Regions from separate parts of the Paenibacillus sp. GYB004 genome, predicted to be linked through region 2. Evidence: riboswitches for the same ligand, from Rfam matches in the RefSeq annotation. Region 2 holds a riboswitch; each other region holds the start of a gene.
What was found. Region 2 has a riboswitch for cyclic di-AMP ahead of PV433_RS24460 (KamA family radical SAM protein). Riboswitches for the same ligand answer to the same signal wherever they lie in the genome.

Region 1: linked by a shared signal. The riboswitch ahead of PV433_RS24935 (hypothetical protein) and the one ahead of PV433_RS24460 (KamA family radical SAM protein) in region 2 are both predicted to bind cyclic di-AMP.
Region 3: linked by a shared signal. The riboswitch ahead of PV433_RS28330 (ubiquitin-like domain-containing protein) and the one ahead of PV433_RS24460 (KamA family radical SAM protein) in region 2 are both predicted to bind cyclic di-AMP.

Annotation. Positions count from the first base shown of each region.
Region 1 is NZ_JARBDB010000057.1:393,625-399,805, reverse strand. Features, by position in the region: gene PV433_RS24940 (ATP-binding protein) at 1-389, opposite strand, end outside; cyclic di-AMP (ydaO/yuaA leader) riboswitch at 846-1,020, shown strand; gene PV433_RS24935 (hypothetical protein) at 1,266-1,667, shown strand; gene kdpF (K(+)-transporting ATPase subunit F) at 1,802-1,882, shown strand; gene kdpA (potassium-transporting ATPase subunit KdpA) at 1,916-3,586, shown strand; gene kdpB (potassium-transporting ATPase subunit KdpB) at 3,613-5,640, shown strand; gene kdpC (potassium-transporting ATPase subunit KdpC) at 5,659-6,181, shown strand, end outside.
Region 2 is NZ_JARBDB010000057.1:281,264-287,444, forward strand. Features, by position in the region: gene PV433_RS24440 (hypothetical protein) at 1-210, shown strand, start outside; partial or broken gene PV433_RS24445 (GNAT family N-acetyltransferase) at 390-897, opposite strand; gene PV433_RS24450 (prenyltransferase/squalene oxidase repeat-containing protein) at 967-1,851, opposite strand; gene PV433_RS24455 (helix-turn-helix transcriptional regulator) at 2,083-3,042, opposite strand; cyclic di-AMP (ydaO/yuaA leader) riboswitch at 3,231-3,382, shown strand; gene PV433_RS24460 (KamA family radical SAM protein) at 3,660-4,835, shown strand; gene PV433_RS24465 (Gfo/Idh/MocA family protein) at 4,911-5,912, opposite strand; gene PV433_RS24470 (zinc-binding dehydrogenase) at 5,928-6,181, opposite strand, start outside.
Region 3 is NZ_JARBDB010000063.1:160,486-166,666, reverse strand. Features, by position in the region: gene PV433_RS28340 (ABC transporter permease) at 1-872, opposite strand, end outside; gene PV433_RS28335 (ABC transporter ATP-binding protein) at 869-1,615, opposite strand; cyclic di-AMP (ydaO/yuaA leader) riboswitch at 1,891-2,043, shown strand; gene PV433_RS28330 (ubiquitin-like domain-containing protein) at 2,386-3,444, shown strand; gene rnmV (ribonuclease M5) at 3,610-4,179, shown strand; gene rsmA (16S rRNA (adenine(1518)-N(6)/adenine(1519)-N(6))-dimethyltransferase RsmA) at 4,176-5,087, shown strand; gene yabG (sporulation peptidase YabG) at 5,151-6,023, shown strand.

The DNA.
Region 1 (6,181 bases), 110 kb from region 2:
CTGAGCGCATAAAGCGTGGCGGTTTGCTTCTCTTTTTGCTTGGAATAAAGCACTTGTTGTTTGAGTCGTGCGGCCAAGCTGGCTGTTAATACCGCAACTGCTATATAAACGGCAAAGGAAAACAAATACCTAAGATCCGCGACGGTAAAACTGAGCACCGGCGGTACAAAAAAGAAATCAAAGGACAATACGCCCAGGAAAGCGGCGAAGAAAGCCGGACGCAGTCCCCAAACTACCGCATTAAGAAGCACTGGAAGCAAGTAGATCAGCGAAATATTGGCCAAATCAAAGGCGAGCCCGAAAGGTTGTATTAGGATCGTCATTCCCGCAATTAGCAGCGCGGTAGTGATGTAAGGACGCAAATCGTGCTTGGTATGAAAAAAGGGCATGGCTGAACCTCCTGCTGCGCTTATGACTCAAACTGAGACTGTCGATTCATTATGAACAACCAAGTGGAAAGTGAAAAGATTGCCTTCTGGCGAGTTTTGTTCGGAATCCCAAACCTTAAATTCCATTTAAATAAAGGGATTCCGGACAACCTGTCTGAGCAGAAGAAGGCAATTTTTCACTTGGAACGGCCAGATAACACTTCTACACATTTAATCGACAGTCTCAAACTCACCATTAGCGTACTGTAAATACTGCGCAAAAGAAATGGTTCCAGGGGGTAAAAGTTCCGTAAAAATGATGGAAAAGATCGAAAAACGGCGTGTGAAGGAGGGAGATGAAGGAAATAGAGGCCAGGGAATCAGATCGAGATGTAGAGAAGAAAATGAAACCAATTTACCTTGCGGCTCGCTTTACAATTATTTGCATGGGGAGTAACATTCGGTTCATGAATTCAATGATTCACTGTGCTGAATTGCCTTTCAGGCAAACGGGGGAACCAATCACGGAAGCTTGTGTGAGAGCGAGCATCCGTACGGGGTGAATCCTGCCGCCGGAATATGACCCGGTTGCAGGTAGGGCGACTCTCACCGCCCGAATCCGTCAGCTAACCTCGTAAGCAAGAGCAACTCTTTGGAAAATAGCGTTGCTTATGGAGAGAGGATGATGAAGCTTGTGATCGTAACTTCCGACCACAGGGCTTAGGCCTCCTGTGGTTTTTTTGTAATTAACTAACTACGCAAGCGACATAAGAGAGGCAACATTTATTATAACTAGACACGGGTTTACTCGCTTTGCCTTGGAAGTTGAGGAAGAGCAATCTCAATTCGTTAGCTTCTTTTTTGTTGCCTCCCCGTGTAGGGATAGGAGGGACACACGTGAACGATCAAGACAATTATCTTCTCGTTTCAGCGCCTACAGAAGCCGGTCTAGCATTTCTGCGGGTGCTGGCGGCAAAGGGATCGCACTATGCTGCATTAACCTACAATAAAGCGGAGAAGCAAGCTCTGGAGGAAATGGGAGTGGAGAACATTCTTATGGTGGATACAAAAGACAGTCGTTCACTACTGGTCCCCGAGCTGCCGATCGGTAAGGTTTACTTGTTTGAACAAAGCTTGGATTTGTGCTGCAGGTATATTCAAATATGCCGTTCCTGGACGGCAAAGCCGATTTATGTCATCACACAGGGGAATAATGCCCGGCTCATCTACAAAGGGCTTGGTGCGAAGTACGTAATTTTATCACAAGGGACGGACTTGTCCTTTCTGTTAAGCGAGTAAACGTAAAGCCTGTAAAGGAGACGTGAAAGTATGTTGGATATCGGAATGATTGCACTGGTTGCTATACTGGCTGCAGCCATGATAGGCCTCGCTGCTTGGGCAGGCAAGGTTGTCGAGGAAGGGCGTGAAGAAGCATGATGTGGGCGCTCGGTATCGTCGTGATCCTGTTGTTTGTTTATTTGGTTTACGCTCTGGTTAAGCCGGAAAAGTTCTAAAAAACGCCTGTTCTCAGGAAGGAGTATTGTGATATGGCTGGAATCCTTGCCATTGTCGTTACATTGTTGCTGGTCCTGCTGTTGGCTCGGCCTACTGGACTATATATGGCCCGAGCTTTTGAATATAACCGGACGGGACTGGACCGGTTTTACAGTCCATTGGAGAAATGGATTTATGCCATCGGAGGCATTCGCCAAGAGAATCAGACATGGCGAAAATATGTCGCCACATTAGTCGTCAGCAATACCGTCATGATTTTGCTCGTATATCTGGTGTTTCGAACACAGGCGTATTTGCCGTTGAATCCGGCCGGTATTGCCAATATGGACCCGAGCCTAGCCTTTAATACGGCAATCAGCTTTATGACAAACACCAATCTGCAGCACTACAGCGGGGAGAGCGGATTATCGTACTTGTCGCAAATGATTGCGATCGTCTTTATGATGTTTACGGCTCCGGCTACCGCGCTTGCAGCGGTGTTCGCTTTTATGCGCGGGCTGGCAGGAAAACCGTTAGGCAATTTTTTCGTCGATATGACTCGTGCTATTACACGGGTATTGCTGCCGATTGCTTTTGTTACGGCCCTTATTTTTGTTGCGCTAGGCGTTCCACAAACGCTTGAACCGGCGGCGGTCGCTCAAACGATTCAAGGCGGTGAACAAACCATTGCCCGAGGCCCGATGGGTTCGTTCTTGTCCATTAAGGAGCTCGGGAATAACGGCGGGGGATTTATGGGCGTCAACTCGGCTCACCCATTTGAAAACCCTAATGCAATTAGTAATTTGATTCAGATCCTGCTAATGATGTTACTTACGACATCCCTACCTTTTGCATACGGCAACATGGTCGGGAATGCCAAGCAGGGACGGGTACTGTTTGTTTCTATGGCAATGCTCTTTATCGTTTTGCTGAGCGTTTCGCTGACGGCTGAACATACTGGCAATCCGGCTCTGAATGCAATCGACATTCAGCATGAACAAGGCAGTATGGAGGGCAAGGAGGTTCGCTTCGGAGTTGCACTATCTTCCTTATATTCAGTCGTAACAACGGCATCCGAGACGGGGGCGGTCAATGCGATGCATGATACGCTGACGCCAATCGCCGGGTTGATCACCATCGCCAACATGATGTTGAATACGACTTTTGGCGGCGTAGGAGCCGGCTTTATGAACGTACTGATGTATGCGATGATCGGCGTGTTTCTCTCCGGTCTGATGGTTGGGCGTACACCGGAATTTTTGGGCAAAAAAATCGAAGGCAAGGAAATGAAGCTGATTGCCGTCACGATGCTGGTTTCGCCTGTTCTCATTCTGGTTCCAACGGCAATTGCGCTGTTCAGCTATCCCGATACGCTGTCCAATCCGGGCTTTCACGGCCTGACGCAAGCGATGTACGAGTATACCTCGTCTGCTGCGAACAACGGTTCCGGATTCGAAGGGCTAGGTGACAATACATTGTTCTGGAACACGACAACCGGAGTCGTTATGTTTTTAGGCAGATATTTCTCCATTGTCGCTTTGCTTGCTGTAGCCGGGTCGCTTGCTGCCAAGAAGACGGTGCCGGAAACGACAGGCACCTTTAGGACGGACACGGGGTTGTTCGCGATTGTATTTTTGGCTGCTGTGCTGATCGTTGGAGCGTTAACGTTCTTCCCAAGTCTCGTACTCGGCCCAATTGCAGAACAGTTGACATTGAAACCATAAGTTTGATTGTAATGGAGGTTCTCACGATGCAAACTAAAACATCCGGACTTAGCGGGTCGATTATCCGGAATGCTGTCAAGGAAGCGTTCATGAAGCTGGACCCTAGAGTCATGTTCCGTAATCCGATCCTGTTTGTAGTGGAGATAGGATTTAGTATCACATTATTTCTATGCTTTTTCCCCGGAGCGTTCCAAGGCTCGACACCGGCTTGGTTCAATATAGTGGTTGCCGCCATTTTGCTGGTGACGTTGTTGTTCGCGAACTTTGCGGAGGCATTGGCTGAAGGAAGAGGCAAGGCGCAAGCGGATTCGTTAAAGCGGACAAAAAAAGACATTGTTGCAAACAAATTGGTCGGCGGAGAGATCAAGCAGGTGGCTTCAACCGATCTTCGTAAAGGAGATATTGTCGTCATAACACAAGGAGAAATGATTCCGGGGGACGGCGAGGTTGTCGAAGGGCTCGCGTCGGTCGACGAATCAGCGATTACGGGAGAATCCGCGCCTGTCATTAAGGAAGCTGGCGGCGATTTCAGTTCCGTCACAGGCGGAACGCACGTCATCAGCGACCAGATCAAAGTAAGGATCACCAGCGACCCGGGAGAATCGTTTCTGGATCGGATGATTTCACTTGTCGAAGGGGCTAAACGGCAAAAAACGCCGAATGAAATTGCCCTGAATACGGTTCTGATCAGTTTGACCCTGATTTTCCTGATTGTCGTGGTGACACTGCCGTTTTTCGGGGACTACCTCAACATTGAAATTGATGTTCCCGTCCTGATTGCCCTGCTTGTTTGCCTTATCCCAACCACAATCGGAGGGTTATTGTCTGCGATCGGAATAGCGGGAATGGATCGGGTGACCCGGTATAACGTAATTGCCATGTCGGGGAAAGCTGTGGAAGCTGCGGGGGATATTAATACAATCATTCTGGACAAAACGGGTACGATCACATATGGCAACCGGATGGCGAGTGAATTTATCCCGGTTGGCGGCGCCAAACCGATTGAACTAGGCGAGTGGGCGGCGATTGGTTCAATGAAGGATGAGACGCCGGAAGGGCGTTCCGTGCTGGACTTGATGAAAAAGCTGGAACTCGGGTATAACGGATCAGTAGCTGCCGGTGGAGAGTTCATCGAATTCAAAGCGGAAACACGAATGAGTGGGATCGATTTGTCGGATGGCCGAAAAGTGCGCAAAGGGGCCGTCGACGCGATTAAAAAATGGGTAGCTGCCCAGAACGGGATCATACCGACCGATTTGGATGTGGCAGCTGATAGAGTAGCTTCTGCCGGGGGCACGCCGCTGGCCGTCGCAGTCGATAACCGAATTTACGGCGTCATCTATTTAAAAGATACGGTCAAGCCCGGGATGCGTGAACGTTTTGACCAAATGCGCCAAATGGGCATTAAAACGGTGATGTGTACAGGCGATAACCCGCTTACTGCCGCTACCATCGCGAGGGAGGCGGGCGTTGATGACTTTATCGCAGAGAGCAAGCCGGAAGATAAAATTGCCGTGATTCGGCGAGAGCAGGCAGAAGGTAAACTGGTGGCTATGACGGGTGACGGCACAAACGATGCGCCTGCATTGGCGCAGGCGGATGTGGGAATTGCGATGAATAGCGGTACGGTAGCGGCCAAGGAAGCGGCGAATATGGTGGATCTAGACTCCGACCCGTCCAAAATTATTGAAGTTGTAGCGATAGGAAAGCAGCTTCTGATGACCCGCGGCGCCCTGACGACGTTCAGCATCGCCAATGATATTGCCAAATACTTTGCCATCCTGCCTGCCATGTTTATGCTCGCCATTCCGGAGATGAATGCTCTGAATGTCATGCAGTTGGGATCGCCGATGTCGGCTATTTTATCTGCGCTTGTCTTTAATGCGATTATTATCCCGCTATTAATTCCGCTTGCGATGAAGGGAGTGGTGTATAAAGCAGTCAGTTCGGCGCAACTGCTAAAACGCAATTTGTTGATTTATGGCTTAGGCGGTGTCCTTGTTCCCTTCGCTGGAATCAAACTCATCGATCTTGTTATCCATATGTGGGTATGAAGAAAGGAATGACCTAAGATGAAATTATTGACATCCAGTCTACGAACCAGCTTGCTATTCATGTTATTATGCGGACTCGGCTATAACCTTGCAGTTACCGGAATCGCACAGATCGTGTTCCCCGAACAAGCTGAGGGGAGCTTGATTCAAGACGAAAAAGGAAATGTTATTGGCTCGAGGCTGATTGGACAGTTGTTTTCCGAACCTGAGTTTTTCCATAGCCGTATCTCCAGCATCGATTATCAGGCGGACGGATCGGGATCGCCGAACTATGCGCCGTCACATCCTGCATTGTTGGAGAGAATAACGAAATCCTTAGAAGAATGGAAGATCAATAATCCCGAAGTTCCTGTCAGCGGCCTTCCGATTGATCTGATTACCAACTCCGCCTCCGGCTTGGACCCCGATATCAGCCCGGAAGCGGCACGTGCACAAATTCCGCGGATCAGTCACTTGACCGGTATTGAACAGCAACATTTGGAAAGACTTGTGCAAGAACAAACGAGCCATCGGACGTTTGATTTCTTGGGCGAACCTGCGG
Region 2 (6,181 bases):
CAGGAGGTTCCTGGCGCGCAAAATATGCTCGTCCGTTATATGCGCAGCTGGGACGGCACGCCTACGACCGTCGAGTGCCCGGGCATCGGAGAGGTACCGGTACCGGCAACGCACGGCAATATCGATGACGACCTCTGGATTCAGCGGCAAATCACCGAACATATCGTCCAGGATGTTAAGAAGCTGCTGTACAGCCGTTCCAAGCGTTGACAGATCTCCGGCAAGCCGGCAAGCTCCCGTTACAACGAAAGAAGCCTTAAGACCCGCCCGGAGCGCGGGAGCCGAAGGCTTTTTTGCTAATCTATCGACGATTTCCTTCCATCACTTTCCGTTGGCAAGGCCATGTACACGAGGAAGGCTCCTCCATCGCCACCCTTTCCCTTCACCGGCTATTCTCCAAGGTTCTTATAGTAATACACCGTAGCATGAAGCTCGCCGTCTGCCGATCTGGCATACCCGGGAATCCGACCGGCCATCGTATAGCCGATCGAGCTGTACAGCCGGTTGGACGGGTCCCCTTCCCTCGTATCGAGCACGAGCAGCGACCTGCCTAGTTCAGCCGCCTTCGCTTCGGCCTGTAGCATTAGCCGTCTGCCGATTCCATGCCGGCGGTAATCGGGGTGCGTCATCAGCTTGGCGATCTCCGCACGGTGCGAGCCGTTCGGCTTCGTACATACGTGCAGTTGCACGCTGCCTGCGACCCGGCCGCCGGCCAGCGCCGCATACAAGACCACATCCGGGCCGGGCACGTCCTCCCAGTACCGGGTCGCCTCCGCTGCGGAAAGCGGCGGCATAAAGCCGACCGATGCGCCATCCTCCACGACATAACAGCTCGGCGAGCTCGTCTATCCTGGACCGGACCGAATGTAGCGGTACAATCGTCACGTCGATTGCCATCCTATCGCCTCCATTGGAAGTTTGCATTGCATGGTCTTAGTATAATCCGCCACAGCAGCCTGCCGCTTCTTACAACACCCCGTAAGACTTGAGCGTCTTCAGCCGTTCCACAGTCACAAACCCCCGCCATTCCTGCTCCGCAGCGATGCTCGGCGGTTGCCAGCTGATCGGCCATCCTCCGTCCTCCTGCTGTTGTTCGGCGAGCGCCTTCAAATGAATCCGCTTGTCTTCCCCGGATACGAATTTGCCGGCATAACTCTCCTTCTGAGGCGCCCAATCCAGCACTTTTTGCACATATCCCGAAGCGTGCGGGTCTTTCTCGATGACGCCGGGAGCGCCCAACCATTCATCGACTTTACGCCAGTAGGCGGCCGCCCTTCCGGTATCCGGGGTATGCTGGAGAAACTGAATCCAATGCGTGCCGTCATGAAAGCCCGACGGTTCGTTCGACTCCATATAGCTCCATATATAACGCACATTCTCCTCGAACCAATGCTCCCGCACGATCGCCTGGTCCCCGTAATGCTTGTACAGCAGGCCGATGATCGTGCCTGTCGGGTTCATCGAAGGACAGCGGTCGTCCTCCGTCGACCACCACGGCGTATGAGCGTATCCATGGACGCTGCTTCGTATGAGCGGCAGCCCGCCGTTCTCCAGCGTTATCGTCCGCACATACGCGGCGATCCCTTCCATAATCGCCGGATCGAAGCAATCGATCTCCTCCATCACAAGCAGCGCCATCTCGGTCGGGACCGGCTGGCTGTGCGGATCGCGAATATCCGGCTCCAGCGCGTTGCCGAAACCTCCGTCGGCATTTTGATAAGCACGGAGCGCCTGAATGACCGCCTCCTTCGTTCCCCTTTCGAAATGATACTCGTACCGCTTCCGGTCCAGCAGCCTCGCATGGCTGTACAGAAACGATCCGGCTTTGTCCACGATGGAATGGTTAGTCATAACTGGATAAGCCTCCTCTGAAAATAGATCTGATTACAGAGGCTGTCGATTCATTGTATAGAAGTGTCAGCAGGCCGTTCCAAGTGAAAAGTTACCTTCTTCTGCTCAAACAGGTTGTCCGGAATCCCTTGATTGAATAAGGATTGTAAGGTAGGGGATTCCAGACAAAACTCGCCAGAAGGTCATCTTTTCCCTTTCCTCTTGGTTGTCCACAATGAATCGACAGCCTCATTACAGCGAGTTACGCTCCGAATCCGGCGTATACCGTTCGTATAATTGCCCGGCCATCTCGCGAATCCCGGCGCGAAGCTCGTCCGGCTCCAGCACATCTGCCTGCATGCCCAATGTAAAGAAAAATCGAACCGCCCAATCCCACTCGGAGGCGGGACAATCGAATTCCACCGTCCACTCGTCATCGGCTATTTGCCTGACGTGCTCTCCGATATGGTAGTCCTGCTCGGCCAGCAGCGCACCGCGGTAGGTCAGCTTGGCGGCGATGCGCACAACAGGTTTGGCCGGCGCATCCTCGTCTTCCACCCTCAGAAGCTGTTCGCTTAACGCCTCATCCGGCTGGTCGATCGCCTCCAGCTCCTCGATCCGGTCGACACGGAAGTTGCGTACTTCCTTATGCAGAGGGGAGAACGCCTCACAGTACCAGAACCCATGCGCCGTATAAATTTTGCGGGGATACAGGCGGAGCCGCCGGTGATGGTTTTCCGACCGGTACAGCACATGAACCCACCGGGATTTGGCCGTATACTCGAGCAAGGCGGACAAGTGGGGCGTTTTCGTTTTGCGGACGGGCACTTCGAGTTCCATCCTGTCGAGCAGCGGCTCGACCTGCTTCAGCGTTTCCTCCGGCAGGACCGACCGGATTTTGTCGAGGACCGTCCATCTGGCCTGGTTAAACGGGGTGTCCGTTATACTCGTCATCGCCCGGAGCGCAAACAAGACGGTCAGCGCCTCCTGGGAATCGAGCTGCAGCGGCGGCAGCCGGAAGCCTTCCATCATCCGGAAGCCTCCGGACGGTCCCGTCATCGAATACAGCGGGATGCCGATCTCCGACAACGACTGCATATCCCGCAAAACGGTCCTTTTCGAAACTTCGAACTTGTCGGCCAGCGACTGGGCCGTCTCCGGTCTTTGCTGCAGGGCGATCAGGATCGCCATCAGCCGGTCTGCTCTCTTCAACGCCTCTCCCCCGTTTCTTACTCCCCCATTATATCCGTATAATGGTGACAGCATGGATGTCACTAATTGTACCCGGCTTTCCGGGAAAATGAGAGTATTTGTTTCAAATTCGCGCAGCCCCGATTTTTTGTTGTTAAAAAAAGGGATATTTTGATAAAAAGGTTGACTTGACGTCCTTCATTCAATACAATAACAGTACGCTTAATTTCCGATTCTCCAATCGGAAAGCGGGGGAACCATTCTTTAGGGGCGAATCGTCCGGTCCGTTCATCGGGACCGCGTAGGGAACCATCTTTCCCGAGTCCGTCAGCTAACCTCGTCAGCAGTAGATGGGGTCATTCTGTATGTTCATTCTGCACACATGACCCTGGATACAGGGTCTTTTTCTATTGGTATAAGACCCTGTCGAGCGTTGTTGGGAGACATTCCCTCTTCGCCCGGGGTCTTTTCTTGTTTACACCCTTGACCTCAATCATCATCTTCTGCTGACCGGAACGGCGAATTACGAATGGATTGGACGATAGTAGCACAGAAGGGAGGAATCGCAAGCACACGGTCCCTAAGATCTGACTAGCATGCCGGGTAGATCGAAAATTAGAAAAACGGGAGGAATGTGCATGGCACAGCCAAAGTACATTACAGATATCGATAAAATTGTAAACATACCGGAGACGGAAAGAAAAAGACTGAAGCAAATTACCGAGAAATTCGTGTTCCGCGTCAACGATTATTATTTGAACCTCATCAATTGGGAAGATCCCCGAGATCCCATCAAAAAACTGGTCATTCCGAACGAAGGCGAGCTCGCCGAATACGGGCGCTGGGACGCCTCCGATGAAGATACGAACTATGTCGTGCCCGGCTGCCAGCACAAGTACCGGACAACGGCTCTCCTGATCGTATCCGAAGTATGCGGCGCTTATTGCCGTTATTGCTTCCGCAAGCGGCTGTTCCGCAACGACGTCAAGGAAGCGATGTCCGACGTCGAGCCCGGCCTCGCATATATCGCCAAACATCCCGAAATCAATAACGTGCTGCTTACGGGCGGCGACAGCCTGATCCTCGCTACCCCAAAACTTCGAATGATCCTGGAGCGGCTGCGGGAGATGGAGCATGTGAAAATTATCCGTCTCGGCTCGAAAATCCCCGTCTTTAATCCGATGCGGATCTACGAGGACGAGGAGCTGCTGGAGACGATTCGTACTTACTCCACGGCCGACAAGCGCATCTATGTCATGGCCCACATCAATCACCCCCGCGAAATAACGCCGGAGGCGAAGCGAGGCTTCCAGGCCTTGCACGAGGCGGGAGCGATCGTCGTCAACCAGACGCCGGTGCTCAAAGGCATCAACGACGATCCGGCCGTACTCGGCGAACTGCTCGACCGGCTGTCGTGGGCAGGCGTCACCCCGTATTATTTCTTTATTAACCGGCCGGTGGCGGGAAACCGCGATTTCGTGCTTTCGCTCGAAGAAGCGTACCGGATCGTGGAGCAGGCGAAAGCCAGAACGTCCGGTCTCGGCAAGCGCGTCCGCTTGTCGATGAGCCATACGTCCGGCAAAATCGAAATACTCGCGGTCGAAGACGGCAAAGCATATTTGAAATATCATCAGTCCCGCGACGATGAATACGGCAAATTTATGGTGCTCGACTGTCCGAAGGACGCCGCCTGGTTCGACGATTTGCCGGGCAACGAGAAGTTTTGGAAGAAGCCTAAGAAGAAAACGAACGAAGTGGTCTCTGTTAACGAGCTGCCCGACATGCCAGTAGCCCGAGTGGCCCGAAGCAGATAAAACGCCAGCAGAAAAGCCGTCCGGCTTGCACAATGACCGGACGGCTTTTGGCTATGTTATTTCAGGCTTCCGAAGCTACAACCGAATCTCGCCGCCGCCCGCCGCCGACTTCACGATCGCATCGGCAATTTCGACCCCGTGAATCGCATCCTCGAACGACACGTAGTCCGGCGCTTCCCCTCTTCCCAAACAGTCGCACAAATAAAGGAGCTGCTCGCGGAGCGAACCGGCCGTCTGCTTGTGGAGCGTCTTGATATGAATATTCGTATCCGGCGTCGTTCGCCCGGTCTCGTTCCACAGCTGCAAGCCGGAGTTGGACGTTTCGAAAGACGCGGTTCCGCCGCTGCCGATCACTTCGATCTGGTCGGCGATCGCGATGCCCGCCCGATCCGGCGTCATCCAGTTGCTGTGCAAAAAGGCGAGAATCCCGTTCTCGAATTCGAGGCACGCCCACAGCACTTCCGGAGTCTCCGATCCGGAGGGCGATCTGCCGTACGCCCGGACGGTCCGGACCCGGCTCTGCGCGTACCAGAGCGCCAGATCGATATCGTGGATCATCAGCTCGTAGACAGTGTGCGTCCGGCTGTAGGTAGCGAATAAATACTGCTCCCGGGCCCGCTTCATATACATGCTGACCGGCCGACCGATCTCCCCGTCCGCGATCGCCCGCCGGATGTCCGCATAACGCGGATCGAACCGCAGCAGATGGCCCGGCATCACGTAGCGCCCCTGCTCCAGCGCGACCCGGTGCATCTCGGCAGCTTCGCTAAGCCGGGTGGACACCGGCTTCTCCACCAGCACGTGCTTGCCGGAGCGAAGCGCCTTCACGACCGGATCGAGATGCAGGTGCTCCGTTGTCACCACGCTGACGAGATCGATATCGTCCCGCTCAAGAAGCTCGCTGTAATCGGTATAACACGACGGTACACCGTACTTGATCTTCGCCACGTCCAGACGATCCGGTCTCGGATCGGCGACGGCCGCCACTTCCGCGTGCGGAAGCGCATGAAACGCCTCGAGATGGCACTCCCCCCAGTTTCCTAACCCGATAATGCCGACTCTGACTGTACTTGCCACGATCCAGCCCTCCCCTTACGGCCGCAAAATGATTTTCCCTTTCGTCACCTTGCCCGCGACCAGATCTGCGAAAGCGGACGCCCCTTCCGCTAGCGGGCGTTCCTCCGTCCAACCGTCCTCCGTAATTTTCCCGGAAACCAGCAGCTGGACCGCGTCTTTGAAATCTTGCCGCGTGTAGCAGAACGATCCGAGCAGCTCGATCTCGGAACGGATCGTATAGTTGATCGGCAGCACCGTATCGTCGATGCCCAGGCCGATATTCATTAGCG
Region 3 (6,181 bases), on a different contig from region 2:
AGCGTGATTCTCATCGTGATGCCGAACAGTTCGGAGCGCAGCAGCGTAAGCGAGTATAGGTACCGGAAGGCGTTAGACGCGCGGAACGGTACGAGCCCGGCTAATCCGGACAGAAGCCGGCGGGGTTTCACCCGGCTCGGCAGTTCTTCCACATCGATGAACCCGTTGAAAAATAACAGCATCGTCAGCCGGTGACCGGCTTCTTTTCTTCTTAAATACGGCCAATTGACGGGAATCCGGCGGGACAGACGAGCCCAGGCAGCAGCTGCGCCGATGGCCGCCAGGAGGACGATGGAAGCGGCTAAGATTTCGTACCGGTACAAGGCGTACAAGACGACCGCATCGGCTGCAAATCTACAGATCCGGAAGCAGACTCTGTGGCCGGTCCGTACGAAGGCGCTTTCCGTCCAAGCTCCGAGCATGTTGGCAAATTTCAGCGCCAGCGCGAACAGCAGAAGCGCGAGGAACGGCTGGGCGTTCTCCCCGTATCCGTGCCGGTACAGCGGCATGCTCGCTGTAAAAGCGACCACCAAAAGGAACGATTGGGACAAGTAGCTGTACAGCATCGCGCCCCGGAAGTACGGTCCCATCCGGGCTTCCATCGGCAGCAGGAAGATCAGATCCGCTTCCCGCAGCAGCGTCCGGATCGGGCTAACTGCGATAAAAGGCGTCAGCCATAAAGCGATGACGATTGCATACGGAAACGTTTCCGGTATGCGTTCAAGAGCTTTGCCGTAAAAATAGGAGGAGGCGATGAACACGATCAGGAGAAACAGGAAAAATCCGCTCTGCCCGGCATATGCCGTATACCGCGACACGATTTTCAGATGGGCCGTCAGCCGGTTTTTCCATAAAGCGGCTGCGGGGTTCATGTCGGCCCCCCTTTTACTAGCGTATAAAATACGTCGTCGAGCGTTGTATCGGGGACAGCCCCGGCGCTCCGGCGCAGCTCGTCGAGCGTCCCTTTCGACGCGATTCTCCCTTTGTTAAGGACGACATACCGGTCGCAATACGTTTCAAGCGTCGACAAAATATGAGAGCTGATCAAGAAGGCGGCGCCGTTCCGTTTGCGCTCCACCATCAGATCGAGCAGCGAACGGATACCGAGCGGATCGAGTCCGAGGAACGGTTCGTCGATGACATACAGCGGAGGTTCGACAAGAAATGCGTTCATGATCATTACTTTTTGACGCATGCCCTTCGACAAGGTCTGAGGGAAGGAGTCCAGCTTTTCGGTCATGTCGAATTGCCCGGCGAGCGTCTCCGAGCGGCGCTTGAATTGCGTCTCATCGAGTCCGTAAGCCATAGCCGTCATCCGTAAATGTTCGCGGATCGTCAGCTCCTCGTACAGTTCGGGGGCTTCGGGCACATAGGCAAAGGAGCCGCGGTACTTCTCGGCGTCGTCCGACACGCGGAGCCCTTTCACCCGAACTTCTCCCTGCTGAGGGACGAGCAGCCCGAGGATGTGTTTGATCGTCGTGCTTTTGCCTGCGCCGTTTAATCCGATCAGCCCGACCATCTCTCCGGAATCGATCGAAAACGAGAGTTCGTGGACGACCGGCCGGTTCCAGATGTAGCCGCCGGACATCCCCTGAATATGCAAAAACGGTTTCATAATGTTCCTCCACATGTAAGCTTTTACCTGTAGGACATCATAACATTTTTGTTCGAGCAAATCACGTTAAAGCGCTTTCTTTTCGCGTTTGACACACGAAGAAAGCGGCATAAAAGAATTAGACGAAGAAAAACAACGATTTGTTGCATAAAAAAAGTGAATTCTCGGTGATTTTTCCCCTTTTCGCATGAAAATCGGATTTATTTCCTCTTTACAGGTTTTTCATAAGGCTTTAATATAACGATCATAATGATTCTAACCGCATACCGCCATCGACTTACCCATCGCTGAGTTTCCGACAGGGAAACGGGGGAACCAAGTTATCTATGGGGTGAATACTGCACGAAGCCGTTCGCGGCGCTGTGCAATTAGGGCGACTCTCGCGTCCGAACCCGGCAGCTAACCTCGTAAGCGTGAAGAGAGAGGCACGATTGTCGGGCATTGATGCGCTCCCAAGTATGGGATGAGCATTCGATTCAACGCCGCGAGAAGAGTACCTCTTCGCCGCGGCTTTTATTTTCGCCTGAAACTATTTCTGCAGGACAGAGCGTACCGGATCTGTCAACGATTGTAGCCCGGAGCCTTACTAACGATGGCAATAGCGTGAATCATCCAAATTTAACCAGGTCACGTCAATTCTAGTCATGCGTAACACTCGACGGCGAGGCTGATGAAGGAGGACCGAAGAAGTGGGCGTTATTCAAAACGGAGAAACCCATGTAAAGCGATCATCCAGCATGTCTTTCGCAATGCGATGGAAGCATGGAAACTTGCGTTTGATCTTAGTAGGCGCTTTGTTTTCAATCGTGATGACAACGATGTTCGTGCTGCTCATGCAAGGCACGTCTATCAAAAAAGTGGGGTTAGTGGTAAACGGGGAAGAGAAACACATAAAAACGAGACAAACTACATTGTCCGCTCTTCTGGAAGAACAGCAAATTCCGGTAAGCGAGCACGACCGGGTCTCGGCGGTGCTTGGTACCGAGTTGAAGCATAACGATAAGTTTCATATCCAGCATACAATCCCGGTGCAGCTCACGGCTGACGGCAGAACCGAAACGTTATACACGGTCGGCAAAACCGTAGAGCAGACGCTGCAAGATCTCGGCATGGAGATCGGGGAACTCGACAAGCTGACGCCACCCGCGGAAGAAGCCGTAACGGAAGGCTCTCAAATTCAGATTGTCCGCGTGCACAAAGTTGTGGAAGACCAGACCGAAACGATTCCGTTCGAGACGGTCAAGCAAGACGATCCCAATCTGCTCAAGGGTAAGGAGCAGGTTGTATCGGAAGGCGTTGAAGGCGTACTTGCGAAGAAGATCGAGAAGGTGTACGAAGACGGCGAGCTCGTAGCCGAGAATGTCGTCGATACGAAAGTTGCACAGGAAAGCGTTACTAAAGTGGTTGCGCTTGGAACCAAAAATCCGGTAGTCGTCTTGTCCGCCTCTTCGCCGAATATCGATGAGGTAATGAAAGGCGATGTCAAATTCGGCTATAAGCAAATTTTGAATAATGTTACGCTAACCGCTTATTCCGTGGATGTTGCTTCAACAGGCAAGACCAGCGATCACCCTCAATACGGCATCACGTTTTCCGGTACCAAGGTAAGCGAAGGGCGTACGATCGCGGTTGATCCGAAAGTCATCCCGATTGGCTGGTGGGTGTACATCGAAGGGATCGGTCTGCGCCGAGCCGAGGATACGGGCAGTGCCATCAAAGGGAACAAGATTGACGTTTACTTCGACAACCCTGACTATGCCAAGCGTTTCGGCCTGAAGCGCGGGTACAAAGTCTATATTATCGGCAAAGAAAAGCCGGTAGATAATTAACGCTCCGCTGCTGTTTCGGGCCTTCCGGCCCCATCTATATTATTCAATTACCCGCAATACCGTTGATCGAAACGGAATCATTGGGTATATTGATATATAACAACAATGTGAAAGAAGAGGCGAGCCCTCTTCTTTTTGTTCGTACAAGGAAAGGAATCACAGAACATGATTCAAGAAATTATCGTGGTCGAAGGACGGGACGATACAGTCGCCATCAAGAGAGCGGTGGATGCGGAGACGATCGAGACCGGCGGTTCGGCGATCGGCGACGAAGTGCTGAGGCGAATTGCGCTCGCCAAGGAGCGCCGCGGCGTTATTATATTCACAGATCCGGATCATGCGGGCGAACGCATCCGCAAAATCGTCTCGGCCAAAGTCCCGGGCTGCAAGCACGCCTTTCTCACCCAGGAGGAAGCGACCCGCAAATCGGACATCGGGGTGGAGAACGCCTCCCGAGAATCGATTATCCGGGCACTTGAGAATGTCCGCACCGATGCGGCACCCGGCCAGGATGAGGAATCGGATATTACGATGGACGATCTGATGGCCGCCGGCCTTCTCGTGCATCCGCAGGCGGCAGCCCGGAGGCTGGAGATGGGCAAACTGCTCGGAATCGGTTATTGCAACGGCAAACAGTTCTACAAGCGCTGCCGGATGTTTCGGATCGGTCGTGAAGAATTCGCTCTGGCTTACGAGCGGATGAGCGTTTCGGAAAAAGGGGATGACAACGGATGAACAACCATCGCGCCGCAGATGTATCGAGTCCGAACCGGACAAAGGAAATCATCCGCAAGCACGGTTTAACTTTGAAGAAAAGCCTCGGTCAAAACTTCTTGACGGATGCCAACATTCTCCGCAACATCGCGGGGGCCGCCGAGCTGGACGCCTCCAAGGGGGCGCTGGAGATCGGACCGGGAATAGGAGCGCTGACGCAGCAGTTGGCCAAGGAAGCGGGCGTGGTGGTCGCGATCGAGATCGACCAGCGGCTGCTGCCGATTCTGGAAGAGACGTTGGAGCCTTATCCGCATGCCTCCGTCGTGCACGGCGACGTGCTCAAGCTGGATCTGCACGCGTTGTGGCAGGAACGCTTCTCCGGCTGCTCGAAGGTCAGTGTGGTGGCTAACCTGCCGTATTACGTGACGACGCCGATTATCATGAAGCTGCTTGAAGAGAAGCTGCCGCTTGAGTATATCGTCGTCATGATTCAGCGGGAAGTAGCCGAACGGATGGCCGCGAAGCCGGGGGGCAAAGAGTACGGCAGCCTCAGCATCGCCGTGCAGTATTACTGCGAGCCCGAGATGGTGGCGATCGTCCCGCCGACCGTATTCATCCCGCAGCCCAACGTGGACTCCGCCGTCATCCGCTTGAAGCGCAGGGAAGAGCCTCCGGCGCACGTCGAGGATGAAACGTTATTTTTCGAGATCGTGCACGCCTGCTTTGCACAGCGTCGCAAGACATTATCCAATAATCTGCTCGCCGGCATTTTCGCCAAAGCCGAGAAGCCGGCGATGGAGACGATACTCGCGGAATGCGGGATCGATCCGACGCGGCGCGGCGAGACGCTCAGCATAGCGGAATATGCGCGGCTGGCGAACGCGGTGCTGTCGTATCGTAGGCAGCTCGAACAGCAGTCCGGCGATTGAAAGATTATCCCAGGCACCAAACGCCCATATCGCCCATAGGATAGACGAGGAGGCGATTGTGGTATGAAGCAAGGAGAACTGGTTGTCCGGAAATCCTATGGCGGCGACGTCATTTTCAAGATCGACGCGATCGAAACGAAGCGCGCGGTGTTGAAAGGCGTCGACTTCCGGCTGCTGGCCGATTCGCCAGTAACGGATTTGTTGCCGGTTCGGGACGCGCGGCCGCTGCAGCAGCAGTACTCGCAGATGAAAGTGAGCGAATCGCTTCGCGAGCTGGCCCGTTACCGGATCTGGCAGCGCGAGAAACAGCAAAACGAGCTTGGCGGCGCCAAACAGAACGCTGCGCAAGCTTCTTATTTCGAAATGCCCGGCAAAGTGCTCCATTTGGACGGGGACCCTACTTATTTGCGCAAAAGCATGGCTCTATACGGCGAATTCCGTGTGCCGGCGGAAGGATTCTACGTCACCGAGCCGAATATGTCGCAGGCGCTGTACCGTCTGCTTCCTCAGACGAAGCCGGATATTGTCGTGATCACCGGTCATGACGGTATTCTGAAAAACGTGAAGGAACGCGATACGGCGAGCCTAAACGGCTACAAAAATTCGCACAACTTCGTGATCGGCATCCGGACGGCGCGGGAATATGAGCGCAATCTGGACGGTCTCACCGTGATCGCGGGGGCCTGCCAGTCGCATTTTGAGGCGCTGCTGCAAGCGGGAGCGAACTTCGCCAGCTCTCCGGCCCGCGTGCTGATTCATGCGTTGGACCCGGCCTGCATCGCCGTGAAGTCGGCATACACATCGGTTCGGGAGACGATCAACGTTGCAGATGTGATTCAAAGCACGATCAGCGGCTTTGACGGTCTTGGCGGAGTGGAGACGCGTGGCAGCTACCGGCTCGGCTTACCGAAGCTGAAAGCTCAGCCGGCCCCCTGAACGCGCCCCGACTATGCAAATCATTCCTGAAAAAGCACCGGTTGCTGGTGCTTTTTTCTTTTTGTGGCCGAAAAGGAGTAGAATATGAACATTTTGTGAATATTAATATTGATTTTGGGCGAAAAATCGCAAAAAACCTGTTAGAAAAGGCGTTGACA